3 regions of the Oceanobacillus sp. FSL W7-1309 genome follow, and region 3 is predicted to be linked to each of the others. Evidence: riboswitches for the same ligand, from Rfam matches in the RefSeq annotation. Region 3 holds a riboswitch; each other region holds the start of a gene.

Region 1 (2,271 bases), on a different contig from region 3:
AGTTTACAATTATTAATTCATATTGTATTCGCTTACTTTTATTATGTCAATAATTATTTGAATATATTTTTTATTCTGCTCATTAGTTTATCCAATAAATTAAATCAAATATTACCTCCCCAAATCTACATTCACATCGATTGTAGTTTTGAAAAGAAGTACCATAAGCAAACGAGAAAAAGACGGAGGTGACAAAAATGGATTTTAACTAAGACAGTGTTGTTTGTCCAATTCGATTTTTCTTATCAACCATACGTTATATTAGGAGGAGATTTTAATGAAACTTTATTTAGACCCAGGTCATGGCGGAACAGATTCCGGTGCTACTGGAAATGGAATACAAGAAAAAGATGTTGTTCTTGATATCGCGTTGCGAATACGCGATCTGCTAATTGGAAACTACAGTAATGTTAGTGTTCAAATGAGTCGTACTGGAAACACAACAAAAAGTCTCGCCCAACGAACAAATGAAGCAAATGCATGGGGTGCTGATTATTTTCTATCTATTCATTGTAATGCATTTAACGGCTCTGCTGATGGCTATGAGGATTTCATTCATAGCAGCCTTTCAGATAGTTCACAGACTGCTAGATATCGAGACATTCTACATGCAGAAATAATTAAAGTTAACGGATTACGAAATCGTGGTAAAAAGAAAGCTAATTTCCATGTATTACGTGAGTCGTCCATGCCAGCAATGCTAACGGAAAATGGTTTTATCGACCATAGTGGAAATGCAGCTTTAATGAAACAGAACGCATGGAAGCAGCGAGTAGCAGAAGGGCATGTCAACGGACTAGCGAGAGCATTTAACCTGCAAGAAAAAAACGGAGGTCCTGGTACCGGCCAACTGTATAAGGTTATTGCTGGTTCCTTTAAATCAAAAGCAAATGCAGATGATCGTGTATCTTTCCTAAATTCTAAAGGCATTCAAGCTTTTGTAGAACAGGTTACGATTTCAGGTGAAACTTGGTATCGCGTTCAGGCTGGTGCATTTACAAACAGGACAAATGCAGAGAATCATTTACAGGTTGTCCGTAACACTGGAATCGATGCATTTATTATCATCCAGTAAATATATAACAGATTTAGTATGAATAAATGAAATCAATTGACTTTTCAACCAATAGATTATAAGATATATGAAATAACAAATTCATAAACACTCTTATGAAGAGCGGCGGAGGGACTGGCCCGATGAAGCCCGGCAACCATTCCAGTTAAATTCAACTGAGAATAGGTGCTAATTCCTGCAAAATACAATATGTATTTTGGAAAATAAGAGGATGGTTACTTGTCAAGTATATCCATGCCTCTCTTTTTTAGAGAGGCATTTTTATTTTCCCGAAATACGATAAGGAGACGCTCAGATGACAACAGCAATTGTGAAAGGCGCACCAGGACATTATCGAATCGGAGAAGGCATTTTAAAAGAGTTACGTGTACTTCTTTCAGAGTTAGGCGTGAAGAAAATACATATTCTTAGCGGCAGGAAGGCATGGAATGCTGCCTCTCCTTATATACCAGAGGAGCTTGATCGTTCAAACATCACGTTTGTGGAAGGACATTGTACGCTTGAGGCTGTCGAACAATTCGCAACTTCATTTCAACATGATGGGGTTGATGCAGTAATCGGTATTGGCGGGGGGACAGCACTCGATCTCACTAAAGCCTCAGCTGTAAAAGCCGGGATTAAATCCGTACTTATCCCAACAATCGCAGCTACCTGTGCAGCTTGGACACCATTAAGTGTATTTTATCAAGCTGATGGTACCCATTCACACTATACCGAGTTCCCAGTAGCAAATACACTCGTGCTGATTGAGCCAGCTATTATTGCTGGTGCGCCACCTGAATACTTGAAGGCCGGTATTGGTGACACACTCGCTAAATATTATGAAGCAGATGCTTTAGTTCGATCCTTTTACAAGGATAAGGATTTACCTGTTTGGCTTCAGATTTCTCAATTCTCCGCAGCTTTGTGCAGAGATATCTTACTAAAGGATGGAAAAGAAGCACTAGAATCGGTATCCAATAAAAAGGTATCGGATGCACTCATACGCGTTATTGAAACAATTATTATGACTGGTGGCATGGTCGGCGGATTCGGGGAAAAGGCCGGAAGAATTGCTGGTGCACATTCCGTCCATAATGGATTAACAGAGGCTAAAAGCATCAAGCAATTTTTACATGGAGAAATCGTGTCCTATGGTATCTTAGTTCAATTGGCTCTAGAAGAAAAGGATGAAGAGCTAAAAAGACTATTAGCAG
Region 2 (2,271 bases), 840 kb from region 3:
AATCCATGATCTGGTACATAGCCTTCAATACCAATAAAATGCTCTAAGAAATCTGTATGCCAAAATCTTCTGCGAAACTCCCCATCGGTTACAGCCTGAAGGCCAACTTCAATTTGTTTATCAACCACTCGCTTAATTTCCTCTGTCTCAATCGTACGAAGCTCACTTGCCGGAATAGCTCCTTCTTTAAAATCCTTTCTCGCTTTATGAACCCTGTCCGGTCGTAATAAACTTCCTACGTGATCTGCTTTAAATGGTGCTTTAATTAATGTTTTCGTCATGAAAATCCCTCCATATTTTTATTAAGGTAATATTGCAAAAGATCTTACTGGGAATCCAGTTGCTTTTTCTGGTTTGGCAACGATATTAAAGATATAAGCACCTTTTGTTGGTACTTTATCTAAATTGGTTAGAAGCTCGATTTGGTATGTATCTTGCTCCAGCACATAATACTCGCCAATGAGTGAGCCATTCTTTCGGACATCGATGGAGGAATCTGTATCAAATGTTTCATGACCGACAGCATTTACGTTTCTTTCTTCAAATAAAAATCGCAATGCGTCAATTCCCCATCCAGGCAAGTGACTATTACCAGCTTCGTCCTTATTTTCAAAAGCAGTTTTATCTGGCCAACGTTTACTCCAGTCGGTTCGTAACGCTACAAATGTACCTGCTTCAATCTCACCATTTATTGCTTCAAATGCTAGAATATCTTCTTTCGATAAGGTGAAGTCATTATTTTCTAAAGCTTCCTTTGACTTATCGATCACCACAAGCGGTAAAACAAGTTCCTTTAATTCAAGCTCTTCAAGATAACGTTGATCCTGTACAAAATGAATTGGTGCATCAATGTGTGTGCCGTATTGTCCAGGAAAGGTAAATCGTTGTGCGAAAAAGCCATCATCATGTGTGAAAAGTGTTTTGAATTCGGCATCGTCAAATGCTGCGAAGTGTGGTGAGTTTGGCCCGAATGTGTGCGTGAGGTCTACCCAATTTTTCTTTTTCAGTAATGCAATTGCCTGTTGCAATTCTGTTCCTGCTTGAACCGTTGCCATTTAATCCCCTCCAGTAGTTTTTTAAAACTTCTTTAAAGAAAAGAAAAAACCTCTTCTTAAAAATAAGAAGAGGTTAGGCACCGTATCGTCTAATATCTCTTCTTATCTTCAAGCAATCATTGCTTCTGGAATTGGCACAGTACTTAAAAAGTCTGTTGCCGAGGTATCATAGGGCCAGTCCCTCCACCTCTCTGGATAAGAAAGTTTTTTGTATGAAATTAATAATTAGAGTACTCCATACGATTCTGAATGTCAACCATTAAAATTAAGAATATTACATGTAGCGTGAAAAAAATTGCAAAAGTTAGAGATTCTTGCAATCTAACTGATCAACGCTAAAATTAATAGTATAGAAAGAGCTTTGTACAATGGGGATGATATTTTGTTAGTTAATGTAAGTGAGGGTATAGAAAAGCTAGTCGTTCGTTTTCCAGGAGGAATGCAAGAGGTAAATAGCTATCTTGTCAAAGGAGAGAATGGCTATACCGTTATTGATACAGGGATTTATTCAGAGGAAGCAATTGCGACTTGGGAAGCGCTATTTGATACTGGTGTTGAAGTGAAAAAGGTTGTTTTAACACATACACATCAGGACCATATTGGTCTAGCGAGATGGTTTCAGGAGAAAAAGGGAGTTCCCGTTTACACATCGAAACTCGGGTATAAGGAAATGCTGAAACATCGTGATAAGAAGAAAATTAAAGAAAATCTTGCTGATTTGCTTCATATGCATGGGGGGCCGAATTTGCCTGGCAGAATAGGTAATGATTCCTTTATCTATGAATTTGAACCAGATGGATTCTTTGATGAAACTGATACCATCCTGTTAGGGAATCAGTGTTTTGAGGTTGTTTGGACACCGGGTCATGCTCCGGATCACTATTGCTTTTATCAAAAAGACAGGAAGCTAATGCTGATTGGCGACCATATTTTAAATAAGATTTCTCCTGTAATCGGTTTGTGGACAGGGGAGGAATTCAATCCATTAAACGATTATTTTGCATCCGTTGAGCGGATGCAGCATTATCCGACAGCATTAGCCTTACCAGGGCATGGTGAGAATATCCATCGCTTGAGTGAACGTGTACAAACATTGATTCAAGGACATGAGCGTCGGTTAAATGAGGTTGAAAGCATTGTGAAAGCAGAGACTTTGACAGCAGCCGAAGTGTGTGAAAAAATTTATGGCAGCCTAAAATTTAGTCACTTTGTTAGC
Region 3 (2,271 bases):
TGAAATTAAATCCTCCATATCCTCACCAGTATTCTCAAACTTTTTTACAATGTGAGCAACGAGTCTTAGATTATGTTCAATAAGTTTGTTTCTGGCTGTTTCACTTCCATTTTGCATTTCCTCGATGTATTTCGCTTCTTCATCAGAGGGTAATGGTTGCGGGAATGCATGGTTTTTTACATAAGAAACAAAAAAGAGGGCTTCCTTAATTAGAAGAGCAAGCACAGATAAAATCCCGGACAAACGCAATCACCTCCTAAGTGAACAGTCTGCTTCAAGATTGGGCTTTTGCCTATATAACATCTTTATGACTTAAAGAGAGGATTCGTGTCTGTCCACGAAAATTTGTTATGGAAACAGGCTTTTTAAGGTTTTAGTTGATTTGATAACGGACTTATTCATCAAATACTTTGTGAAAAGATAAAGGTTGGTTTGTAACTCGTACCTATATTACATACTAGCGATAAGATTAAAAAAACGTTCATCGCATCCAATAAATGGGTGCAGTAGGTGGTCAAGAGGATTGGATTATTGGAGTAGCACAGGAGCTAGCAAAGCAAAAGATTTTGACGATATAACTTTGGAATGAGCACGTTACAATAAATAGTTTCATATAGGTCAAATGAACGTCATCTTGCGCTAAATATCTAACTTTTGTATTAAATTCAAAAAACAGAGTTGACATGATTCGTTACCAGGTGTATGATGTGAACAATTCCTATTAATTGAATATGATTTTTCTTATCAAGAGTCAGGGGAGGAACTGGTCCTACGATCCTGCGGCAACCGTTACAATGATGTAACAAGGTGCTAATTCCAGCAAGCAAATGCTTGAAAGATGAGATGAGTGATTTAGAACCTCTTCCTCATCAGAAGAGGTTTTTTCATTTGATTAAAAACCAAGTAATATCATGGGAAAGATTATATTGCGATGAATAGGTAAATTTGAAAAGGGAGCGAAGAAAATGGGTGTAACAAAAACAGATAGCTTGTACAGAAAGGATTATTTTGGAAGGCTTCAGGAACTAAAGAAATATGCACCAGATGCGTTCGAGTCATTTTTTGCTTTTAATAATCGAGCATTGGCTGAAGGGGAATTATCCGTAAAGTTAAAGGAATTAATTGCAGTTGCTGTGGCACACATTACTGGATGTCCGTATTGTATTGATTTACATGTGAAAAATGTCAAAAAGCAGAAAGCAAGTAAGGAAGAGGTGGCAGAGGCGATTTTCGTTGCAACAGCATTAAAGGCGGGATCAGCTGCGGCACATGGAGTAAATGCACTAAATGCTTACGATGGAAATAGTGACGAGGAATTGTATAAAGCATCGTATTTCAACCGAATAAAGGAATTTTCTAAGTTGAACGATGAAACCTTTAAGGCATTTTTAAATTTTGATCACCATTCCATAAAAGCAGAAAACTTAAGTGAAAAAGAAAAAGAGTTAATTGCAGTTGCTTGTGCACATACAACAGGTTGTGCGTATTGTATTAATTTGCATACGAAAAATGCAAAAAATACAGGAGCAAACTTAGCAGAGATTTCTGAAGCAATTTTTGTTGCTGTAGCACTGAAAGCTGGATCGGCAATCGCACATAGTGTAAATGCCTTAAACGCTTTTGACGAGTAGTATTGTTTCTGATAATCGTGCGAGCAGTAAAGCCATATCTAAGCAAATTTATAGGAGGAGTGTTCCAGTTGGAAAAACAAATTCATCTGAACGGCTTTGTACAAAATTCACCATCGCCTCATTCCATGGGGTTATGGAAACATGAAAAAGATAAGGGGGCTTTTCATAATCGAATTCATTATTGGACAGAAACAGCGCAAGTGTTAGAGCGAGGAAAATTTGATGCCGTATTTATTGCCGATGTGCTAGGCACGTATTCTGTTTATGGTAGTAATCATGATGCTGCAATTAAGCATGCTGTGCAATTGCCGGCACATGATCCATTAATGCCAATTGCAGCTATGGTAGCGGTTACAAAGCGCATCGGATTCGCTCCAACGATTTCAGCAACCTATGCCCAGCCATACGCACTTGCACGCCAGCTTTCAACACTGGACCATTTGACAGAAGGAAGAATTGCTTGGAATGTAGTCACATCGTATTTAGAGAGTGAGGCAATTAATCTGGGCCTGTCAGGTAGATTGCCTAAAAATTTACGCTATGACCGTGCTGATGAATTTCTTGAGGTCGTTTACAAGTTATGGGAACACAGCTGGGAAGACGAAGCGGTTGTTTATGATAAGGAGACGGATACCTTTGC

Evidence for each region. Region 3 has a riboswitch for S-adenosylmethionine ahead of NST46_RS17110 (carboxymuconolactone decarboxylase family protein). Riboswitches for the same ligand answer to the same signal wherever they lie in the genome.
Region 1: it holds a riboswitch for S-adenosylmethionine, as region 3 does, so the genes downstream of both, NST46_RS04830 (iron-containing alcohol dehydrogenase family protein) here and NST46_RS17110 (carboxymuconolactone decarboxylase family protein) in region 3, are expected to answer to the same signal.
Region 2: it holds a riboswitch for S-adenosylmethionine, as region 3 does, so the genes downstream of both, NST46_RS21090 (cyclase family protein) here and NST46_RS17110 (carboxymuconolactone decarboxylase family protein) in region 3, are expected to answer to the same signal.

The regions. Positions count from the first base shown of each region.
Region 1 covers NZ_JBBOBX010000001.1:1,070,301-1,072,571, forward strand. Annotated here, with positions in the region: gene NST46_RS04825 (N-acetylmuramoyl-L-alanine amidase) at 278-1,075, shown strand; SAM riboswitch class I at 1,166-1,285, shown strand; gene NST46_RS04830 (iron-containing alcohol dehydrogenase family protein) at 1,371-2,271, shown strand, end outside.
Region 2 covers NZ_JBBOBX010000002.1:1,721,219-1,723,489, reverse strand. Annotated here, with positions in the region: gene NST46_RS21095 (5-methyltetrahydropteroyltriglutamate--homocysteine S-methyltransferase) at 1-281, opposite strand, end outside; gene NST46_RS21090 (cyclase family protein) at 303-1,055, opposite strand; SAM riboswitch class I at 1,155-1,257, opposite strand; gene NST46_RS21085 (MBL fold metallo-hydrolase) at 1,438-2,271, shown strand, end outside.
Region 3 covers NZ_JBBOBX010000002.1:880,231-882,501, reverse strand. Annotated here, with positions in the region: gene sigK (RNA polymerase sporulation sigma factor SigK) at 1-243, opposite strand, end outside; SAM riboswitch class I at 739-845, shown strand; gene NST46_RS17110 (carboxymuconolactone decarboxylase family protein) at 966-1,631, shown strand; gene NST46_RS17105 (LLM class flavin-dependent oxidoreductase) at 1,700-2,271, shown strand, end outside.